Regions from separate parts of the Bacillus sp. KNSH39 genome, predicted to be linked through region 2. Evidence: riboswitches for the same ligand, from Rfam matches in the RefSeq annotation. Region 2 holds a riboswitch; each other region holds the start of a gene.

Region 1 (8,331 bases), 1.7 Mb from region 2:
TCTGTATTAGAAAACAACTCTCTAGCCTCTTTCAATAATTCCTTATATGTATCTCCTTGATAACGAGAACTAATGTGAGTTAATATTAGTCGCTTCGCATTTGCCTGAAGTGCAATGCTCGCAGCTTGCTTAGATGTAGAATGAAAATAATCATACGCTTGTTGCTCATCTTCTGCTGCGAAAGTCGCTTCATGGACAAGTACATCTGCATCTTGCGCAAGCTCCCTACTCGCTTCGCAATATCGCGTATCACCTAAGATAGTAATAATTCTTCCTTTTTGAGGTGGGCCGATAAACTCATTTCCATTTAATATCGTGCCATCCTCTAATTCAACTACTTCACCATCTTTTAAACGTTTAAAGATTGGACCTGGTTTCACACCCATCTCAAGCAACTTATCAACTAAAAGAGCACCTTGTATATCTTTCTCTACAATACGATATCCAAAGCATTCTATACCGTGTGACAATCTTTTCGTTTCTACATAAAATTCATTATCTTCAAATACGGTACCTTCTTCTGTTATCTCCACAACTTCAAGTGGATATTTCACATGTGTCGTACTTACCGATAATGCCACTTCAATAAATTGTTTAATTCCTTTCGGTCCATACACCGTTAAAGGCGTAGTTCCTCCTTGAAATGAACGGCTACCTAATAAACCAGGCAATCCAAAAATATGATCGCCATGTAAATGCGTAATAAATATTTTTTCAATGCGGCGCGGACGTACAGATGTATGTAATATTTGATGTTGCGTGGCCTCGCCACAATCAAATAACCAAGTTTGTCCTCGTTCTTCTAACAATTGTAAAGCAATTGCTGAAACGTTCCTTCCTTTTGAAGGAACACCTGCACCAGTTCCTAAAAATACAAATTCCACTTTCTTTCCTCCAGCTCTAAATATACTCTATCTCTCATCTTACGGAATGTTATTTCAAATGGCAAATTGAATTTACATAACCAATCATCTAGACAACTATATAACACGAACATTATACTTAAAAAATTTAGCAATCGTTCGTGTTTTGTGTTAAAATGATTATACTACATTTTAAGGGAGCGTTTTATTATGAAAGAAGTATTTCGTTTACAAACTGATTTTTCATCTTCATTTGATCGCTGGGTAAGTTCTTTCGTGTCTGATCACCCAGCACAATTAGAATGGACAACTTTAAAGGAATTAATCCATGAATATACAACATCACATACAAATGATACGTTACCAGCATATATTTCTTCAGCTTTAACATATTACGCCCAACGCGTTTCAACTACAAACAGTTCAGAGATTGTTATTTTTGAAAACCCTACAATCTCGTAATCTATAATAAAAAAGCACTGGTTACAGTGCTTTTTTATTTATACTTATTTAGCAAATGATTATATTCCGTCCAAAAGTCGGTATACATACTTCGCTCAAACTCATTTGAAATTATCTTTTCACTTGATTTATTAAATAATTCTTTTGCTTGTAGTGCAAAAGAAACAATTTGTTTTCTATATTCATTTTCATTTACTTCTATATGAAGCCCTTCATAGTATATAGCCTTTTGATCAGTAGAAATAACTTTGACAAAATCCTTTAAAACCACATTTTCACCTATATGGTTTATAGTCCAATGAATTGAAATTGGGCATCCTAACATGAGCATAGTGCCACATCCGTGCAAAATAAGCCCCTCTTCATTTTCAATATCACAAATATATTCTTTATCTAAAGTTCGTAACAGAGCTAAAGCTGATTCACTTATTCCCCATTCCTCATCCATACCTGTTTGTGTAATAATCGTTCCATCCACATTTAAATAAATTTCCCCGTGAGAACATAAATCTTCCTGCTCATTAAACAACCACTTTTGATTCTCAATATTTATAATAAAATTTTGTGGTCCCATTACAAATTCCCCTTTTATAAAAATATTTATTTTTCATATTATTTATAATCAATATCATACATTTCATCCCACATATCTATTATAAATCCGTTTAATATTTTAAAAACACAGATAAAAAAGATATTGACACTACAATTTTACAGTGCTAACATTCAACATGTAATTGAATATGGTCTCTGTTAGGTGAGGCTCCTGTATAGAGAAACGCTGCTGCCCAAAAATGTCGAGAGACGCCAATGGGTCAACAGGAAAGGTCGGAATGAAGGCCTTTTTTAATGTAGCTGGTTTCAGTACCTATGCTATACAGTGCTAAAACTCAACGAGGGAGAGGTGCATGTATTTTGTCATACACAAAAACTGTTTTTATTTATGTCTACTAACAGTCTTTGTTGTGGACTCTTTTAACTGCGAATTCAGACCTTTACTCGTTTTGAGTAAAGGTCTTTTTACGTCTATATGCACCTTACTATGAAACAAACATAGCATATTCAGAAACTACTAAATTGTACGGAGGTGAGGAACAGTTGGCAATTGATGATTCGGCCCAGATACCCATACGTTTTACATTCATATTTCATCATGTAGGTAGGAAAGAAACTGTTCCTCACCATTTCAAATAGTTAGGTAACAGATTGTTTCCTCCTTCATGACAGAGGAGGAACTACCGATGTTTAATTTACAAAGACAAGAAACAAAGCATGCTTATGAGCAAGATAGCATGAAAACAAATAACGAATTATTAGTGGAGGTTGCAACACAAGATGTAAGCTCTGCGTTAAAACTTTTAGAAACAACACAAGATGGATTATCTAAACAAGAAGCGTCTCGTAGACTTTCTTTATATGGTCCGAACGAAATAGCTCATAATAAAATGGCACCGTGGTACATTCAATTTCTGTCGGCATTTAAAAATCCATTTATTTTCGTTTTATTAGCTCTTGGAGCACTCTCCTTTTTCACGGATGATATGCAAGGAACAATTGTCGTATCTGCAATGGTACTACTTAGTGCAACAATTCGGTTTTCCCAAGAATTTCGTTCTCAAAAAGCTGCCGATAATTTAAAAGCTATGGTTCGAACAACTGCAAGCGTATTTAGAATAAATGGATTTGTACATGAAACAAAAAATGTAACGAATTTAAATCGAAATTACACAACAGAAATTCCAATTGAGGAACTTGTACCTGGCGATATCATTTCCCTTTCAGCCGGTGATATCATTCCAGCTGATGTGCGTATTGTATCCGCTAAAGATTTATTTGTTAATCAATCTTCTTTAACAGGGGAAGCACTTCCTGTAGAAAAATACGAACACTGCTACCATACAGAAAATAAGCATATCTTACCGACAAACATGAAAAAAAATTACAATCCACTCGATATGGAAAACCTTTGTTTCATGGGAACAAATATTGTAAGTGGTAGCGCAAAAGCTGTTGTCATCTCAACAAGTACCGATACGTATTTCGGCTCTTTAGCCAATAAGGTAATTGGAAAGCGTGTAGAAACAAACTTTGATAAAGGTGTAAACAAAGTAAGCTGGCTCTTAATTACATTCATGCTTATTATGGCACCTATTGTCCTTCTCATTAATGGATTCACAAAAGGTGATTGGCAAGAAGCTTTCTTCTTCGCTATTGCCGTCGCTGTTGGCCTTACACCTGAAATGTTACCAATGATTGTAACTGCTAATTTAGCTAAAGGTGCCGTTAAAATGTCTAAACAAAAAGTAATTGTAAAACAGCTAAATTCTATTCAAAACTTAGGTGCTATGAACATTCTTTGTACAGATAAAACCGGAACTTTAACAGAAGATAACGTTGTCCTTGTTCGTCACTTAGATCCCAAGGGAAATGAATGCAATCGCGTCTTGCAATTTGCCTATTTAAATAGTTTCTATCAAACTGGATTGAAAAATTTAATAGATAAAGCTGTTATTAAGCATACAGAGGAAAACAATACATTTAATCCATCAGCTTTTCAAAAGCTAGATGAAATTCCATTCGATTTCGCCCGCCGGCGTATGTCAGTCATCGTAAAGGATATTTCAGGTGAACATACAATGGTTTGTAAAGGTGCCGTAGAAGAAATTTTATCAATTTGTAACTACACTGAAGTGGATGAAAAAATCGTTCCACTCACCCAGAAAATACGTTCAAATGTCAAAAAAATAAGTGAGACACTAAATAGTGAAGGTATGCGGGTTATTGCTGTGGCTTATAAAAAAGATAGAAGAATAAATGATACAGAGTACGCAGTAAAAGACGAAACTGATATGATTCTCGCTGGATATATCGGCTTTTTAGATCCACCGAAACCATCTGCAGCAGCTGCAATTCAAGCATTACAAAAACATGGTGTACAAGTGAAAATTTTAACTGGCGATAACGAAATTGTTACAAGAAAGGTTTGTAAAGAAGTTGGATTAGATATCTGCGAACCAATCCTCGGTTACGAGATTGATTCTTTACCAGATAAAGCATTAGCAAGACTTGCCGAAGAAACGACTGTATTTGCGAAGCTTAATCCCATGCAAAAATCTCGTATTATACACGCATTACAAGGAAATGGACACACTGTAGGTTACATGGGAGACGGCATTAACGATGCTGTAGCATTACGTGAAGCTGATGTCGGAATATCTGTTGATACTGCTACTGATATTGCGAAAGAAGCTTCCGATATTATTCTACTCGAAAAAAGTTTAACTATATTAGAAGCAGGGATTTTAGAAGGACGTACTACATTCGGAAATATTTTAAAATATATTAAGATGACAGCTAGCTCTAACTTCGGTAATGTGTTTAGCGTGTTAGTAGCAAGTGCTTTCATTCCTTTTTTACCGATGCTTGCCATTCATCTTTTAATTCAAAACTTACTTTATGATATTTCACAACTTTCTATTCCATGGGACAAAATGGATAAAGAGTTTCTAGAAAAACCACGAAAATGGGATACTGCAAACTTACGAAACTTCATTATTTGTATCGGCCCAATTAGTTCTATATTTGATATTATCACATACGTAGTCATGTGGAATGTATTTGGTGCAAATACACCGAGCGAGCAATCATTATTCCAGTCCGGTTGGTTTGTCGTTGGGTTGTTAACACAAACTTTAATTGTTCACATGATAAGAACACAAAAGATTCCATTTATTCAAAGCACTGCATCAACACCAGTCGTTTTATTAACCGCTCTTATTATGGCAATCGGGATTTATATTCCATTCTCACCACTTGGTGCAGCCGTTGGTTTACAAGCATTGCCACTTAACTATTTCCCTTGGTTAGTAGGAATACTATTAGGCTACGCTTTTTTAACACAATTCCTGAAAAAGCTTTATATTAAAAAGTTTCATAGCTGGTTGTAAAAATAAGAATGAGTGGGTATCCCCCGCTCATTCTAAAAAACATAACACATATTATATATGGAGGTGACCATGATGGTATGGTACGACATTGTATTCAGGTTAGTTATAGCAATTATTGTAGGAGCTTGCATTGGAATGGAAAGACAATGGAGACACCGAATGGCTGGGTTACGGACAAATGCTCTCGTATCACTTGGTGCCTGTATATTTGTTTTATTATCCGTCATGCTTGATCATGATGCTAGCCCATCCCGCATTGCTGCTCAAGTCGTTAGTGGTATTGGATTTTTAGGGGGTGGCGTTATTATCCGCGATGGTTTTAGTATTAGAGGGCTAAATACAGCAGCTACTTTATGGTGTGCAGCTGCTGTCGGTACTCTTACAGGCGCCGGTTTCCTCGTTGCAGCTATATTAGGTGCAGCAGGCGTGTTACTAGCAAATATACTTCTTCGCCCAATTGCTCTTTTTATGAATAAAAAATCAAAAGAAGAATCACCAGAACAAACGAACTACTTACTTTCCCTTACTTGTTCAGAAGAAAATGAAGCACATATTCGTTTTTTACTTATGCATATGGTAAGTACAGAAGGAATCGGTTTAAAAGAGTTGTATAGTGAAGACGTAGATTCTAATCAAAAGGTGTGTATACAGGCTACATTACATTGCAAGACAAATGCGGCTATCTTAATTGAAAAAATAGTAAGTAGAATGCTATTAGAATCTGGCGTTACTGGAGCTGGATGGAAGACTTCTTTAAATTTAGAAGCGAGTTAACTAGGAAAGGTGTCATGATTTTACTACTTCATGACACCTTCTACATAAACTTATTTTCTAACTTTTGTTGAAACGACTTCTCTTGCTTACGTAGTAGTTGACTACCTCGTTGTAAAATCGGTGTTCCATACTTATCGTTAATTTGATCAATGACAGCAAGTAGTGGTTCTTTTTTCGCATCCTCTTCAAATGAAAATAAATCTAATTGTTTCACCGATTCTGTCTTCCACTCTATTTCAGTAGCTGTAACACCTAGTAAACGAACGGAATCACCATCCCAATGTTGCTTCCATAAACGGGATGCTGCTTGAAAAATATCGCGTTCTTCCCAAATTGCATTTTTCAATTGCTTACTCCGTGTTACTGTTCGCCTATCATGGTATTTAATCATAATTTGAATATTATAGCTAACAAGGGTTCGCTTTTGTAATCTTTTACTCACTGATTTTGATAACCGTTCTAACATATCAAGTAATTCTTTCTCTTCATCCATATCCTTTGAAAAAGTCATCGAGTTACCGACACTTTTATGTTGGCCCATTTGACTCGGATCCACTTCCCTATCATCCGTACCTTTTGCACGCTTTTGTAAATCAATACCGTGCTTGCCAATTTTAGCGCGAATGATATGCTCGTCTCCCTTCGCTAACTGTTCAATTGTATGTATATGAATTTCATTTAATTTTTCAGCTGTTTTTTCTCCAATCCCATGCATTGCTTCAACTGAAAGTGGCCAAATCATTTCTGGAATATCACGTTTTCGAAGTACGGTAATACCGAGAGGTTTTTTCATATCAGAAGCTGTTTTTGCTAGGAAAAGATTTGGAGCGATTCCGATACTACACGGAAGCTGCAACTCTGTTAATAGTGCTTGTTGAATCATCTTTGCTATTTCAAGAGGCGAACCAAGTGCGTAGCAATCTGTAATATCTAAATATCCTTCATCTATTGAGACTGGTTGTATCTTTTCTGTAAAACGAGAAAGGACTTGAAACATTTGAAATGAAGCTTCGCGATATAATGTGAAATTAGGACGCCTTACAACTAATTGCGGGCATAACCTTTTCGCTTCCCAAAGGGGCATCGTCGTACGTATTCCGTATTCCCTCGCCTCATAACTACATGTTATAATAATTCCTTTTCTCTCTTTTTCATTTCCAGCAACCGCTAATGGCTTTCCTTGTAATGATGGATCATGAGCAATTTCAACAGATGCGAAAAAGCAATTCATATCTACATGTAAAATAACACGACCATTTTTCGGATACATTTCTCGCATAGTACTCACTCCCTAATCAGAACGTTCGTTCTTTTATTATATCAAATTTTGCACAATAGTTATAATAATTACTTGTTCTTTTTTATAATCGATATAAATCGAAACTTTAATCAACTCTCACTAATCGGACTTTTACGGGCAGCAGGGCCCCCACCTAACTTCTTTACTTTCGCTGAATTTTGAGGTAGGGGTCTTACTGTCCGGCAAATAGCGGGATAAACTCAACTATACATTCCTTGTAGTTATATTAATCATTGCAATTAATTATTTACTACTTCCGATTTTCAATATGAATACGTTAAGGTTATTCCCTCGTCTAGTACATGTAGCAACAACGTATATACTTCCATAGTTTTTCTTATATTCGCTTATACGTCTTGTCAAAGCAATCGAATCAAAATAAAAAGCGTGTAAATCATAATTGATTTACACGCTTTTTCTATTCCATTACTTCGCTACTTCTTCAATAATTGCAACAACTAATTCTGCTGTTTTTGCTAATTCTTCAACAGGAATCTTCTCGTTTGTTGTATGAATTTCTTCATAACCAACCGCTAAGTTAACTGTTGGGATACCATGTCCTGCAATTACGTTTGCATCACTTCCGCCACCACTTTGGTGAAGAGAAGGTGTACGACCAATTTTTTCAGCTGCACGTTTTGCAACTTCTACAACGTGATCGCCATCAGCAAATTTAAATCCTGGGTACATAACGTTTACTTCAACGTCTGCATGACCGCCCATTTCTTTTGCAGTTGTTTCAAATGCTTCTTTCATTTTCGCAACTTGTGCTTCCATTTTCTCATTAATTAAAGAACGAGCTTCTGCAAAGATTTGTACATGATCGCAAACGATATTCGTTTGTGTACCACCTTCAAAACGTCCAATATTTGCAGTCGTTTCAGAGTCAATGCGACCAAGTGGCATCTTCGCAATTGCTTTCGCTGCGATAGTAATTGCAGATACACCTTTCTCCGGCGCTACACCAGCGTGAGCTGTTTTCCCG
Region 2 (8,331 bases):
TTGTTTCGTGTAGCAAGCATAAATATATTTTTTTTGCTTGTCAAGCAACCGTATTTCTAATTTTATCTGTTTTATTGCTTTATAGTCCTTTGAGAAATGATATGAGAAAATGTATGTAATCATTCTGTATAAGTACATATTTTTGACTTTAGTGTATAGTTTGATTGAGTAGTTTAACCATATAAATTTGATAAACCGTAAAGAAGATTTTAATCATAAAAGAAGATTTGTTAAGAATATTCTTTTAATATACAGAATGACTAATTATTCATCCTCTGTTATAAAGTTGGAATTTGATTGAAAACAATAAGTTTCATATGTTTCATAACGTTTCTTCGAATTAAATCTATTTAAATTCTATGTTTTTTAAGGAGAATTTTAAATTTATAATAAAATATAATTTCATTTTCTATAAAAGATTTTTTATGAATGGATTTGAAAGTCAGTTGACAAATATTAAATTCTGGTTTAAATTTTGAAGTAATTCAATAAACTTTGTTAGGTGAGGCTCCTGTATAGAGAAACGCTGCTGCCCAAAAATGTCGAGAGACGCCAATGGGTCAACAGGAACGGTCGGATTAAGGCCCTTCTTAATGTAGCTGGTTATAAAAACCTATGCTATACAGTGCTAAAACTCAACGAGGGAGTGGTATACGATTTGATAGAAAGGCACCTCTGAGATTTTGGCAGAGCTGTCTTAATAATCATTTATTTGTATTGTAAAAAACCTTTACTCCTTTTTGAGTAAAGGTTTTTCTGTTTAATGTTATTTGTTTTATCTTGTCTATATTCAAAAAGGAGGTAATTCTAAATAATGGATTGATTGCAATGTAACTATTATTGCTCTAATAAAAAATTTAAGACAGATAAAATAAAACAAAACCACTCATGAAACTCTAGAGTCTCCCTTAGCAATATGAGGAGGAGTTAACATGAAGAAATTATTAAAAGAATTACTTGTAACCAAAAATAATTTGGATGCAGAGAAAGTTTTACGTCTTCCGTCGTATGATGTTGCGCAAGAAGTAAAAAGATTTTCAATTGAAGATCAAATCATATTGCTAAATACGATTCCCGTATTAAAAAGCTCTAAAATTCTTCAATATATGAGTGCAGAAGAAAAATATAATATCTTAATTCACTTATCTGAAAACAAAGCTAAAAAGTTACTAAATTTACAACCGATTGATGAATTAGTAGATTTACTTCTAGCGGTTCATCCTGAAAAACAAGCTAAATTAATGGCGTATCTAGACAAAATTACAAAACATAACGTAAAAAAATTGATGAATTTCAAACCTGAAACGGCAGGAAGTCTTGTCACAAGTGATTTTGTTGCAGTTAGAGGAAATTGGTCAGTAAAAATGACATTGAAGTACATTAGGGAACATTCTGAAAATGTAGAATCAATATCTTATAGTTATGTTCTAGATAGTCATGGTTATCTTGAGGGAATCGTTTCCATACATGAGTTATTACTAGCAGCAGATGAAGAGATATTATCTACTATTATGATTCAAGAGGTAATTTCAGTACAAGCTGAAGTTGACCAGCAAGAAGTTGTAAAAAAGCTACTGAATTATAATTTAGCAGCAATACCTGTGACAACAGCAAATAATAAAATGATTGGTATTATCACTTTTGATGACGTAATGAATGTTATGGAAGCAGAAGCTACAGAAGATATTCAAAAGTTAGGCGGAAGTGAGCCATTGAATCAATCTTACTTTGAAGCTAGCATTTGGAGCATCTTCTTAAAACGCCTACCATGGTTATTACTTCTTTTTGTTGCTGAGGCATATACAGGTACAGTATTAAAGTATTTTGAAGATGAAATTGAAACTGTAGTTGCCCTTGCTTTCTTTGTTCCGTTATTAGTAGGTACTGGTGGGAATACAGGAACACAGGTTGTAGCAACAATTACTCGTGCAATCGGTATTGGAGAGGTCAAATTTAAAGATATTTTCCGTGTAATGAAAAAGGAATTTGCAATAGGGATGCTTCTCGGACTTGCACTTGGAATAGCTGGCCTCACTCGTGCTTATATGTTAGGAGTTGGAACAGAAGTTGCACAAGTTGTAGCAATTACTTTATTATTTATTGTTATTTGGGCCTCTCTTGTAGCAGCTGTTTTACCTTTAATTCTAAGAAAGTTAAAATTAGATCCTGCAGTTGTTTCAGGTCCATTTATTACAACATTTGTTGATGGAACAGGATTAGTAATTTATTTCATGGTTGCAAAAACGTTATTAAATTTATAAATATACACTAAAAAAACGAAAATCGGAATAAGTATTTTGCCTGAATTGCTAAAGTATATTGGGGAATTCAGACATGAGGAAATCAAACACTTTTGTATTTAGATAAATAATATTTTAATGGATTTATTGAATGTAATGAATGCTGGAGGATAAAACTATGAAACATCTCAGAAAAATCTTCAAACGAATTTTGCTTCTATTGTCTATTTTCATGCTTATTGGTATAGGCATATTATTTGGTACTAGCTATGGCCGAGAGCTTCGCATAACAATGGCTGGGAGTATACTAACTTCTCAGCATCCGCAATATGCGAAATATACATTCCTATCCCAAAAGGAACTAGATAAATTGCAAGATAGAATTAATCATCCGAAATGGTCAAATAGTGATGAGCATATTTATAAAAAAATAGCAGGAAAAAGATTAGAAGAATTTAAAAATCAGCCATTAGAAATTGATGTAGAAACGATTAAAAGTCACAAAGATAGTCGCTTTCTTTTTGAAGGAAATTTAGTTACTATTAGCAATCCCTTCAATGTTAAACTTGTTAGCCATCAAGGAACACAGGGCGCTAACAGAGGAGAAAAAATTAGCGTAATGGCAAAGCGTAATCATGCACTTGTTGCTGTGAATGCAAGTGGATTTGCAGATGAAACAGGAAGGGGTGGAGGAAATGTTGCTACTGGAATTGTAATAGAAAATGGGAAAGTTATTGATACGAATATGGATAGAAATACCCCTACAATTATTACAGGCTTAACAAAGTTTGGACAAATGATAACAGGAAATTATTCTACACAACAACTTTTGGATAAACAAGTCGTTTCAGCAGCAGGATTTATGCCACAGTTAATTGTAAATGGAGAAAAAATGATTACAGAAGGAGACGGTGGTTGGGGTTCTGCTCCGCGAAGTATTATGGCCCAAAAAGAAGATGGTACAATTATGTTTCTAGTCATTGACGGTAGACAGACGCATAGTATAGGGGCTACGTTAAAAGAGTGTCAAGATATTCTATATGAAAAAGGTGCTATAAATGCAATGGCTATGGATGGTGGTTCTTCTGCTACTCTATATTTAGGAGGAAAGGTTATAAATTCACCTTCTACATTATCACATGAAGATCGTTATTTACCTAATGCTTGGGTGGTAACAGCAAACCAAAAACAAAAAATAAAGATGACAATTGATGGGAGAAAAATAGATACCAAAACATCAGATGAATTTGATGCGAACATTTCAACGAATTTATGAATTATTAAAAATAGAACAAATACATGATTTTTATCTCGTTAGTTGGAAAATTGAAATTATTTTTTGAAATTAGAAATTATTATTTCATATTCATGATTTGCACAATATCAAATGAGAGTGATGAGGATTCCAAATTTACGGAATTCTTATCACTCTTTTTTAGTTTTTTGTAAATATGGAACAATATCCTTACTTTCACTGTCTATTAAGCGTTAAAACATTTTTTATTAAATAAATTACGAAAGGAATCATCATTTTTAACTAAGGGAGAAGATTGAATTGAAAAAATTATGGATGCTGCTTTTCGTTTGTTTCGCAGTTTTGTTGGTAGGATGTAATAAAAACGAACCACCAAAACAAGCATTTGAAGAATATATCAATTTATGGAATGATAGAAAATTTGCAAATATGTATGATCATTTATCAGACCATGCCAAAAAATCGATTTCTAAAAAAGAATTCACAGAAAAATATCAAAAAATCTATGAGGGGATTGGAGCTAATAATTTAAAAGTTAAAATGAAAGGAGAGAATACGAAAGATAAAGAGCTTTTTCTTTTTGAAGTTAAGATGGATACGGATGTAGGACCAGTTTCATTCATCCATGAAGCAAAACTTGTGAAAGATAAAGAGTCTTGGGAAATAGATTGGACACCAGACTTCATCTTCCCAGGTATGAAAAAAGATTACAAAGTACGTATGCAAATAGAGCAAGGAAAACGCGGAGAAATATATGATCGAAATGGAAAAGGGCTTGCAACGAATGGTAAAGCGACTGAGGTTGGAATTATTCCAGAGAAACTAGGCGAAACAGCAGCGCAAACGAAAGAAATAGTAGCACAATTACTTGATATGTCTATAGAAGAGGTCGAACAAAAGCTCACAGCGAAATGGATAAAACCAGACTCCTTTGTACCAATTGGCATTTTAAAAGAGGGAACCAGACAGAATGATTATATTGAATTAGAAGGAGTTTCATCTCACCCAGTAAATATTCGTACGTATCCATTAGGTGAAGCAGCGGCACACTTAACTGGATATATAGGAAAGGTGAATGCGGAGGAGTTAAAATCACTTCAAAAACAAGGTTATCAAGCAGATGATTTAGTAGGTAAGACTGGTTTAGAGAAAGTGTTAGAAAATAAATTGCGTGGTGAAAAGGGTGGACGCGTATTTATAGAAGATGAGAAGGGGAAAGAGATTAAAAACGTAGCAAAAAAAGAAGCAAAAGAAGGAGAAAATGTTACGTTAACAATTGATGCTGCAATTCAAGAAAAAATCTTTAATGAGATGAAAACTGAAGCAGGGTCTAGTGCAGCGGTCAATCCTAAAACAGGTGAAACAATCGCACTTGTAAGTAGCCCTGCTTATAATCCAAATATAATAGTTAGAGGAGCATCGAAAGCCCAACGAGAAGCATGGAGTAACGACTCGAAACTACCAATGACGAATCGCTTTACACAAGCATTTGTACCAGGTTCCGTATTTAAAACGATCACAGGTGCAATTGGTTTGGAAACAAACACAATAAATCCGAAGGAAGAATTTAAAATTCAAGGATTGAAGTGGACAAAAGATTCATCTTGGGGAAATTACTATGTAACGCGTGTAAAGGATGCAAGTCCAATTGATTTTGATAAGGCAATGAAGTATTCTGATAATATTTATTTTGCTCAACAAGCTTTGAAAATGGGAAAAGATCAGTATGTAAAGGAATTTAAAAAGTACGGATTTTATGAAAAATTACCAATCGAATACGAATTTCCTATTTCAATCATTGCAAAAGATGGGATAAAAAACGATATTCAACTAGCAGACACGGGCTATGGACAAGGACAAGTATTAATGACGCCACTTCATTTAGCATTAACATATGCACCGATTGTGAATGAAGGGAATATTCCGTCGCCACATCTTTTAAAAGAAGCAAAAGTAGCAGGGAATTGGAAAGAAAATGTGGTTTCTAAAAAGAATCAAGAAATATTAAAGAGTGCATTAATCAAAGTCATTAATGACCTTGATGGTGCAGGGAGAATTGCAAAGGTTGATGGTGTAACGCTTGCTGGTAAAACTGGTACAGCAGAACTGAAAGAGTCGAAAGAAGCAGACGGAAAAGAACTGGGATGGTTCGCAGCTTTCGATGCAAATGCGCCAGACATGATTGTTACAATGATGATTGAAGATGTAAAAGGAAGAGGGGGAAGTAACGTTCCAGGTGAAAAAGTAAAACATGTATTTCAGAAATAATACTTAATTATAAGGTGAATTTTTTGACTACATTTATTACATGTTTGCTTAACTCAAAGATATAAATTGGTGAAAATATAGAGCAATGAAATTTCAAAAAAGCATTCTTTCTAATCGAGAATGCTTTTTTGCTGCGACTCTAGAAAGTTAATACCTTATCTTAATTTTCATTTCTGAAAAGTTGGCATTGCTAATGGTAAATAGAAGAGTATAGCAAGTTGAAATGGACAAGTGGAGTGTTACGTTAAATTCAAAAAACAGATTTTCATGAGTAGAATTTTATCATTGTATGCTTTACTTGTTTTTTAGTAGTATTATTCTGCTTGAAAAAAGATAAACAATGGAACAAATGAAACTTGTATCTTGTCTATATATTGAAACCATAATAAAAGTGAGGGCAGTTTTTATGTTTATTCAAATAAGTTTGAGGTGTGGAAATGGAACAGACGTTTATTGAAAAGTGTAATCATGATGAGCTGGACTATGTTATAAAAGACTATTGGCAAGATGTATGGAATTATTCATTTATTATTACGAAAGATCCACACTTATCAGATGATATCACGCAAGATGTATTTATAAAGGTGTTTAAAAATTGGAATTCATTTCGAAAGGAGTCATCTATTAAAACGTGGATTTTAAAAATCACAAGAAATACGGCAATAAACTATTTGAAATCCTCCTATTTTAAAAGGATATCTTTAATAGGATTTTTTAGTGACGATAAGCAATCCCTGTCAGCAGAACAAGAATTTTTTAACCAAGAAGAGATGAATGAGGTGTGGAAGGTTGTATTAAAACTACCTAAAAAGCACCGTGAAATAATTATATTGGACGCAAAATATGAATTATCATATGAAGAAATGGCTGAAACATTAGGAGTATCCATTGGAACTGTAAAATCGAGATTAAGTAGAGCAAGAAGTAAGGTTTCAAAATTAATAGGGGAGGGTAGTAGTGATGAACAATAAACAAAATCCTGACTGGTATAGAAAAATAAAAAAAGGCCCAATGGAGAATCGTAAAGATGAAGAAGAATTTATTTCTAAAATAAAGCAGTCTATATACGAAAATAATGAAGTGGATTTTGTAAAACATAAAAGACCATTTCATAAAAAAGCATTACCTATTGTAGTTGTTTTAGTTTGTACAATGTTATTTTTCATTGTTCAACAACCTTGGCTTGATGATAATAAATCACCAGTACAAAGTAGTACTCAAATTAAGCCTAAAACAAAAGATGAGTCTGCTCAAGATCCATCATTAAAACAATTTATGAATGAACTATATCAAAGTACGAACTCAAAAAATGAAAATGACTTGTACAAAGCGTTAAATGATGAAGTTCTATTTAAAGGGAAGAGTTATAAAAAGGATGAACTGAAGTTTGATGAAGATATTTTTCATGAGTTGCAAGTCGCCCTTACAATGGGAGGAGAGTTTGGAAATGATACAAAGCAAGTATATAAAGTACCAAGTGGATTGACGGAAAGTAACCAACCAAAGCAAGCACATTTTATATATGCAACTGTTACTGGAAATAAAACAAAAATTTTAGCAGAACCAAAGCGAGAATCACAAGTTTTATATGAAGTATCTAATGAAATGGTAAAAGCTTGGATTCCAGAAAAAGTGCAGAATGATGGATATATAAAAATATCGACAATTAACGGTAATACTGGATATGTACAGAAAGAGTACATTTTAACTGATATTAAATATTCATTTATGTTCGAAAAGAATAATGAAGGTATATGGAAAATAATAAATATAGATTCTATATGGTAAAAGAGGAAGGTTCACTTTAATGAACCTTCCTCTTTGTTTTTATTCTCTTTTTGAAGAGTATTCCAGTACTCTAAAATTTCTGATGTAACGAGAGCGGCAATGTTTTTTTCGGAATTACTGCCAGGAATAACGACAGAAACGGCAATTTGTGGATCTTCAGTAGGAGCATATGCAATGAAAAGAGAATGATTTATCATTCTTTCTTGCTCATTTGGAAAACCTGTAATACCTGTTTTACCTGCGACGTCAAAGGGCAACTTTTTAATTTCCTCTATATTTTGACTCATTCCACCTTGCACGACACTCCAAAAGTTCATCGGGTAACGATTTGAACTTTCTAAAATGGTTTTAAACTTTTTGGTTTCCTTACCATCTTGACCAATAATCGCACTTACGATTTGAGGTTTATATTTATCACCTTTACTTGCCAATGTTGCTGCATATTGAGCGAGTTGAAGAGGAGTATGCACTTCATTTCCTCCCCAAGAGGCATTTAATAAAGCAGAAATCCCATTTTCAAATTTATTAGATGGATGGAATTCATATTGTCCGTCTTCTTCAAAGGGCAAATCAATCCCGGTTTTAGAACGTAGGCCGAATTGCATTAAATAATCTGTCCATATATGTGCCACTTTTTCTATATTTCCATTATTTTGGTTGAATAAGGGCAGAGCTACTTTTGCTGTCATAAATGTGTTAGATGAATTAATGATAGCCTGCCTCGGTGTAATCTCACCTGTTGGTGTTCCAGGTGCATTCGTAATGTTATTTTGATTATCA
Region 3 (8,331 bases), 880 kb from region 2:
AAAGCTGCCGGCATCCGGTACGCCACTGCAAAAACACCTACCATACTTAATGGCAATGTATAGTTAAGCAAGATAGGTGCTAATTGTGGCGTACTCATTATTAAAAAACCGCTAATAATAAAGGGAGTTAATTGCCAAAATAACGCTTTATGAATTACGACTTTCATATTCATTTTCGTCTTTTTTCTCATGATATATATACTGAATAAACCACCGATCATATACCCAAAAGCATATAAGCGAGCTGTTACATACACCGGTAACTCTCCGAAAATACAAAAACATGTAATTATAATGACAACTGATGCTGATACAACTTTTATGAGCGCTATATACTTCATACGTTCCGTCAGTTGAAAATAGGCAATCCCTATGTTTTGCCAAGTTAATCCTATTAACATGAAAAACATTACGTTTATCATCATATAAATTAAATTTTTATCCGCATACATATAATGAATAGCAATATAACCGATGATAGAAATAAAAATAAGTAGAATCATCCTTATTTTTATATACGATGATAAAATCTGCTCTAAATCTGCTCCATCCTTTGCCCCTTCTCGAAGAAACGTATTACTAAGTCCTAAGTCTGTAAAGAATAACATAACAAACGTCACTGCTATGGCAACACTAAACATCCCATAATGTTGTGCGTTAAAAAAGTTTGCTAAAACAATTAAACTGACGGCCTGAAGAAGGTTAGCTAAAATTGTACTATAAAATAGATGGATAATATTGTTTAGAATAGATCTATCCATACAAGTTCTCCTTTGCAAGTAACCTACTTACATATTTATCTTGCACCATTACCGTTCAATACAATTAAAACGGTTTTACATAAAATACGGATGTCCATCCGAAATGTTTTCATTTCAATATACTCCATGTCAAGCCTCAACTTTTCCTTTGGATCAAGATTATACCCTCCATTTATTTGTGCCCATCCTGTTAATCCTGGTTTTACTATTAAACGTTCCTTAAATTCTGGAATATACGCATCAAATTCATTATAAAAAAACTCTCTCTCTGGTCTAGGACCTACAAAAGACATATCTCCTCTTAAAATATTTAAAAGTTGTGGTAATTCATCAATTCTCGTTTTTCTTATAAACAATCCAACTTTTGTAATTCTTGAATCATGTTCTTTTGCCCATTGTGGGCCATTTATTTCAGCATCCTTTACCATTGATCTTAATTTAAATACATTAAACTTCTTCCCGTTTATACCTAAACGTTCTTGAAAGTAAATTGGAGCCCCTGATGTTTCTAAAGTAATCATAATACAAAAGAACAACATAATTGGTATCGTTAATAGTAACAATATGAGTGAAAATATAATATCAAACAAGCGTTTTACACTTCGATTCAATATGCTAGGCTTTTCTTGAGCCGGAATCGTATACAACTTGGCTTGATTTGTTTCACGAATCATGGATCGTTACCCCCACATTCAAGAATATAAAATTATACCTATTAATTCACATTCTTTCCTATTTATATCCGCTATTACTTTTTGCACTGTACGTAGTGAATCTTTTCGCTTTTTAACTGCTAAGACCACTCCATCGCATTTCTCTGCAATAATGTGCGTAGCAGGAAGATCAAATACTTCAGAAGAATAAAAGAAAATGTAATCAAAATCTTCTTTCCACTTAGCAATCGCATTATCAAATTCATCCATAGCAACTAAGGGCGTCCCTGTGTGTACTGTTTTTTTTGCAGGAATACAATATAAGTATTTAGACAAATTACTAGAAAAAGATTCATAATTGTAGGGGGAAGAGCTTATTATATCGTTTACTGTTATCATGTGATCACTTTGTAATAATACATTTAATTTAGGGTCAGAAAAATTCACATCAATAAGTAACACCTTTTTCTTCATTTCCGCAAACACTAGACCCATATTTACTATAAGCGAGGCAACAACCCCTCTGTCCTTCGTTGAACTAACTGTGAACAGTTGTTTTCCAGTTTTTTTCAGATCGTGATACACCGTATAAAACTGCTCTTTCATCAGATCATCATGCAGATCGAATGGCAGCTGTTTCTTTGTCCTAAACATCGACATGTTCACCTCGATATATAGATGATTGTTTATCAACCTCTGTAGGTTTCTTTTTTCTATTCGATTTCATATTTATGTGACCAATAACAGAGACTGTTGTTATTTTCTCTAAATCTTGTTCCGTGTATATACGTTCATCAAAATAATCTCGAAATACAGCTAAACCTATCCCAACAAAAAAACTAACAATTAAGGAAATAGGAATGATCAGTTGAAATTTTGGAAACAATTTTTCAGCCTGTTCCTGTAACTCAGGATCCGTCAACACTTTCACACCTTGTACATTTGTGTACTGTTGAAAACTTTGTTGTGATTGCTCTGCCAATGTCTTTACAATGTCTTTCACGACTTTCGGATTGGAATCTTTTACTGTAACAGTTACAATTTGTGAGTTGTCCATATTCACCACCGAAATTTTTTGTGCTAATTCATAACTTGATTGCTCTAATCCCAAAGTTTTTTTGACTGTTGAAATAATTAATGGGCTTTTTAAAATATCAACATACGATGTTACTAGCTGCTTATTTTCTTGTGTTTTATTTGTTGAATTTTCCTTATTAAACTCATCTAAATTCCCAACAAGAATTTGCATTGAATATTGATATGACGGCTTTAAAACATACATAGAGATAAGAACTAAAGAAGCGGTTAAACAACACATCGTTAAAATAATCGTTACAAATCTTCTTTTCAATAATTGTTGAAAATCTTTTATACTCATTTCTTGCTTCAATTATTTCACCGCCCTTTTCTGAATAACATCCTGCAAGTCACTCTTTACAGATACCCCTCTCTTCTTTCTATCCACTTGTTTTGTTACATACTTTCCGACTCTGAATGCAAATTTTTCTACATATATATACGAAAGTATTGCAAGTATAAACGAAAAAACAAGTGAAAAAATTAAAATAATAGGCAACGGTAATATTTCATGGAGCATGTATATAAGGGAAAACAACGATATAATATGGTATAAATAAAGACTGTAAGAAATCTTCCCCAAATATAACAAGTATTTATTGCGTAGCAAGGACGACAAAGTTGATATTGACAAGCTTAATATGACAAATAGACTTGCACTTATCGCCACTACGTAGTCTCGAAATATGAAATTATTGAGCACTTTCATTTCTCCAATAAGTCCTTCGTACATAAAAAGTAAAATCGCAAATAAAAACCATGCAATTTTCGTGTTTTTAGTACAATTACTATAAAAAACTATTAATTTATTTTTATACTTCGCAATTAGTGCCCCTAGTAAAAACAGCACCGTATAATGCAATGTTAATGCATAGCTTGTTAATGTTAAGCCCGAGCGAAACAAAAATAATATTACGACAGAACATATACTAAAACTAAACAATAATAGTAATGAACACCTCAACGTTTTTCGTAAGCAAATCATCAAAATTAGCGGAAAAATTATTGATATTCGCATTTCATGGACAAGTGACCAAATCACACCGTTATATGCATCTGTATTATATTTCCCAACCAATAAAATATGTTGCGCTATTAAACTTGAAGAACTTTCAATCGTCCACGAGCGATTAAACCATTCACTTAAATAAGAAATACCATATCCACTAATTGTAGTCTGGCATATAATAGCTATAATTAGTGCTACAATATAGGGAATGTATATTCTGCATATACGTTTTAAAAGGTATGATCCATAACTACTATAGGTTTTTTGAATAGATTCATACAAAACAAATCCGCTCAAAACAAAAAAGATAATAACAGATTCATTACCACTACTAAAAATTAGACGAGCAGGCGTTTCTTTTAATAGATACACAACAAATGGTTTATTATCTTCATAACTGTAATTTTGAAATGCTGAAAAAATCATTAAATGATGACCGATCATTACTATTAATGAAGAAATCCCTCTTATAGAATCCAATTCCTCGTATCTCTTCATCTTTTTACATCAACTCCTAATGAAATGATAATAATCATTTCAAAGCGACATCTTTATTCATATTCCTCTCCTTTCTTTTCATTCCAATTTTTCATATTAAAATGATTTTATAGTATAAATTTGAGTGTATTGTAACATTTTTTGTAATATTATGAATAGCGAATCTCAAAAATTGGTATATACCAATTTCAACCTCGAAAAATGAGTAATATTGATAGAAAAACGCTATAAAAATATCTTGCAAATTTACATAAATTAAAGAGATGAATAGCGTTTTTTCAATATAAAATAAAAAAGATAGCCTGCATAGGCTATCTTTTTTATTTTATTTAATTACTAGCACCACTATATGCTACATGTCGTTTCTCAATTCTCTCTTCAATTTCTTTCATATTTTCTTTATTATTTAATAGTAATTGTTTATTTTCAATTAATAATTGTTTAAAAGATTTTCTCACTTTTTTTCTCATTTTCATTGTCCTCCTTGGGGGATGGTTTATATAAAAGATAAAGAATTATCTGTGTGTCCTTATAATAATTGATTGTTGTGAATTCTATTTGAACTTCATATGAAAATTCCGTTTATTTTCTGACAACTTTGTGAACACGAAAAAAAAGACTCTCTAAAACTATGTTGAAATTAATTCACTTCATTATAAAAATTACTATTTTCATCAACTTTTATCATTATATCTTGTCGAAACATTTATATATTTAAAATTGAGTTCGACATAATTTTATTTACTATCATACTGTTTACAAAAACAAAAAGAAGGTGTCACCAAGTCAAAGTTCGACTTATGCAACATCCCTCTTTCCAAACTATTTATAGCATATTTATTAATATTTCAGGTCTTCCCCAATTCATTTCTTCACAAACAAATCTAAGTTTTTCTTCATCCATTGTGTGTAATCCCTCTTCTAGTAAACATGAAATTGGAACTTCACAGTGAATTTGTGCTAATTGCAACGAAATATTTAAGTTCTCTAAATCACTTTCAATCTTCGTACGCTGCGCTTTTGTTAATGATTCTACATTTTCTAGTACAGCGGATACTGTTCCGTGCTCTTGAATAAGCTTATACGCTGTTTTTTCACCGATACCTTTTACACCTGGATAATTATCACTTGTATCTCCCATGAAAGCTTTTGCATGGACGATTTGCCACGGCTCTACACCTTTTTCTTCCATGATTCTCTCCGGTGTGTAATATTCGTAATTTCCAATTCCTTTACGCAGAAGCATAACTGTAACGTTCTTATCAACAAGTTGAAGTAAATCTGTATCACCAGTTAAAATATAAACTTCAGCTTCATTGCAGTATTGTTTTGCAAGCGTACCGATACAATCGTCCGCTTCGTAGCCTTTCATACCGATAACTGGAATGGATAATTTCGCAGTCATTTCTTGCACTAAATCAAATTGAGGAATTAATTCTTCTGGTGGCGCTGCACGATTTGCTTTATAATTCGAGAACGATTCTGTTCTAAATGTCGTACTTCCCATATCCCAGCATGTAACGATATGTGTTGGTTCGATCGCTTGCGTAGCTGTTAACAAGTGTTTCATATAACCATGAATCCCGTTCGTAGGGGTTCCATCTTGTCGTTTCATAAATTGTCCGTAGACACTTGTTGCGTAAAAAGCACGAAATAATAGTGCCATACCATCAACTAATAATACTTTTTTCATAATTCCTCTCCTATTAAAAAAATAATAACCTCACGTTATCACGTAAGGTTATATAAATAGATTACCATTCTACGTTTTTGCTCAACTTTGTCTATTATACATTGTTTTTGTATATTTAGCACCATTAACACATTAAGACGTTCTACTACAACAAGTATGCAATATGCCTGAATACGTATTTTTTCCAGTAGAAACAACGATAGCTTTTGCATTTCCACTAACGATATGCGAACCTTTAAAACATACATTTTCAAGCTCAAGTGGATTATAATCTTTCATCCGTTTTAATGGAATAAATCGTTTACGTTCAAGGTGATAGCAGCTCTCAAACTTCTCTATATTCGCTTCGTTTCCCGTTAACACAGACTCATTCACTAATAAATCATCTGCATAAATAATACGTACATCAGCTGGCACAGCATCTCCAGCCGAAAGAAAAATCATATCTCCAGGTACAAGTTCTTGCACTGGTATCTCCATCATTTTCAGTTCACTATTTAGCCCTGTACTACTAGAACATTCTACTCTAGATACAGTAATCGTTTCACGTTGTAATTCATCACACACACGTTGTTTTGAAAAACCTGGAATCATGCCACCAAGCTTCATCATGACTTCTGCGAGAAGTGCTCTTTTTGAAGTTAGTTCATTTCGGCCATATACTTGAATACGTTTTTGTGCCTCTTTCATTGATAGTCCGTCTCTTGTTGTTTTAAAATATGCAAATACAGATTTGACATCTCTTGTTGCAATTTCAATTAATAAATCTTTATTTTTTTGGAGCATTGTTTGTTCTTTTATTGATTTTTTACTTAGTTTATATGACGTGTTACCCACAGTTTTGTTTGCATATAACATATTATCGTCTCCTCCTTTACAACATAGGAAGAAACGCTTTGTTTCTCAATTTATCCACTTTACTGTGAAAGTTTCTCGCGTTTTATAAACGCTACATTGTGATAAATATAGAGGGAGGAACAAATCGTTTCCTGCCTACATCATATATTTTTGATTTGAAGTATATGGGTAACGGAACCGAGTCAGAATTTGACATGCTCCTCACCTCCTCGTTTAATTTTATAGTTTATACTATGAAATTACTCATAGCTTGGTAACAAAAAAGACCCCTACCCTTAAGAGAGTAGCGGCCATTACATACACAAATAAACGATTTCTAATATAATTAGAAATCTACGGACCTCTCCCTCACCGAGTTTTAGCACTGTATAGCATAGGTACATTACCAGCTACGTTAAGAAAAACCTTAATTCGATCATTCCTGTTGACCCATTGGCGTCTCTCGACATTTTTGGGCAGTAGCATTTCTCTATACAGGAGCCTCACCTAACAGAGACTTATTTTCATTACATTGAAAATGTTACTCTTATTTAAAATAGATGTCAACCGTAGCCTACAATTTTTTCAAAAGGTATGGCAAACTAACGTATATAAAGTGTAACTTTAATCAGTGGGGGTTTTGTTCATCCCCCACTGATTATTAGCCCTCACCAATCGGGCTTTTACGGAATAAAATAAAAAACTTTACGTTTAAACGTAAAGTTTTTAATAAGTTATACAACCAGCAATTACAATCCCAATTGAAATTGATAAAAACATAAGAAAAAGACCGACTGCTTGATTATCTTCTTCGAGACTTTTGTTTATATTAAAGCGTGGTGTAAGCCACTCAGCTAAATAAAAGACGATAATTTGAGCCAAAATCCCAACTGCTCCCCACGAAATCATATCAAGAAGTGAAATTGAATTAGCTGCTGTCGAATATAAAACAACAGCTAACCCAAGTAATCGTCCTCCAAGCACATAGCTTACCGCCTTATTTCCTTGAGCCATTAACTTAAATTCCTTTACTTTCGTTGTCACTTCCATCAAGAACAGACCTATACATAAAAGGCCGAGTGTTACTACTAAATATAATAAAAAATTAATCATTTTTTCCCCTCCTTTTTATACCTACCGGTAAATAGTACGATTCATTTCCTGTAATCTTTTCTCCCGCACGAATACCGATACTACTCGCTTTTCCAGCAATTAAAAACGAACCAAACACATATGACAGTTTCTCGATCCCTTTTTCGGTTTCCAAGGATACGACTGGCAGTTCGATATACTTTTGAAATATCGGCAGTGACGCTTTATATGTTTGGTGTGCATTTTGAAGCATAATATTTTCGTCTTTATCGCGAATCGTAATTGTATCTCCTTCTCTCCCAAATGAAGGTTTTTGAACGAAAGAACCTTTTCCTAAAAATAAATCTGGTTCTAAATATGTAGGTAACATATATTCTTTAATCCACTGTTGTTCCTCATTTGTATAAAAGGCCTCTTCTTCTGCTAACCCCCAAATAAGACACTGAATTGATTTTGGCTGAAGTAAAAATGCTGACAAAGGATTTATTATAAAAAGCTTTCCGGCTTTTACAAGTTGTAACAGTTCCACACCTACCAAATCTCCTGTTTCAGGATCTTGATCCTCAATTAAATCTTCTATCGGATATGTTTGGCGATATAAAACATCAATCTTCGCCCCATCTTTATCGACTAGAGCATCCTTTGTAATTCTAAGTTCTGACATTGGCACTACTTTATTTTCAACATGGCATAGCTGACTTAAATACATAG

What was found. A riboswitch is a leader RNA that binds a small molecule or an ion and turns the genes downstream of it on or off. The one in region 2 is predicted to bind magnesium.
Region 1: it holds a riboswitch for magnesium, as region 2 does, so the genes downstream of both, mgtA (magnesium-translocating P-type ATPase) here and mgtE (magnesium transporter) in region 2, are expected to answer to the same signal.
Region 3: it holds a riboswitch for magnesium, as region 2 does, so the genes downstream of both, ACUL40_RS00090 (P-type ATPase) here and mgtE (magnesium transporter) in region 2, are expected to answer to the same signal.

Annotation. Positions count from the first base shown of each region.
Region 1 covers NZ_JBQXYO010000001.1:2,552,223-2,560,553, forward strand. The annotation lists gene rnz (ribonuclease Z) at 1-884, opposite strand, end outside; gene ACUL40_RS12910 (DUF3932 family protein) at 1,074-1,325, shown strand; gene ACUL40_RS12915 (hypothetical protein) at 1,360-1,899, opposite strand; M-box (ykoK) riboswitch at 2,068-2,235, shown strand; gene mgtA (magnesium-translocating P-type ATPase) at 2,567-5,272, shown strand; gene ACUL40_RS12925 (MgtC/SapB family protein) at 5,345-6,046, shown strand; gene ACUL40_RS12930 (DNA polymerase IV) at 6,087-7,325, opposite strand; gene ACUL40_RS12935 (tripeptidase T) at 7,773-8,331, opposite strand, start outside.
Region 2 covers NZ_JBQXYO010000001.1:892,684-901,014, forward strand. The annotation lists M-box (ykoK) riboswitch at 488-653, shown strand; gene mgtE (magnesium transporter) at 933-2,261, shown strand; gene ACUL40_RS04415 (phosphodiester glycosidase family protein) at 2,419-3,516, shown strand; gene ACUL40_RS04420 (penicillin-binding transpeptidase domain-containing protein) at 3,796-5,763, shown strand; gene ACUL40_RS04425 (RNA polymerase sigma factor) at 6,201-6,734, shown strand; gene ACUL40_RS04430 (SH3 domain-containing protein) at 6,724-7,551, shown strand; gene ACUL40_RS04435 (peptidoglycan D,D-transpeptidase FtsI family protein) at 7,563-8,331, opposite strand, start outside.
Region 3 covers NZ_JBQXYO010000001.1:13,669-21,999, reverse strand. The annotation lists gene ACUL40_RS00125 (oligosaccharide flippase family protein) at 1-761, opposite strand, end outside; gene ACUL40_RS00120 (sugar transferase) at 797-1,435, opposite strand; gene ACUL40_RS00115 (CpsD/CapB family tyrosine-protein kinase) at 1,454-2,074, opposite strand; gene ACUL40_RS00110 (YveK family protein) at 2,061-2,804, opposite strand; gene ACUL40_RS00105 (acyltransferase family protein) at 2,805-3,998, opposite strand; gene ACUL40_RS00100 (FbpB family small basic protein) at 4,328-4,468, opposite strand; gene ACUL40_RS00095 (5'-3' exonuclease) at 4,825-5,691, opposite strand; gene ACUL40_RS00090 (P-type ATPase) at 5,824-6,549, opposite strand; M-box (ykoK) riboswitch at 6,885-7,050, opposite strand; gene ACUL40_RS00085 (DUF350 domain-containing protein) at 7,255-7,641, opposite strand; gene ACUL40_RS00080 (glutathionylspermidine synthase family protein) at 7,634-8,331, opposite strand, start outside.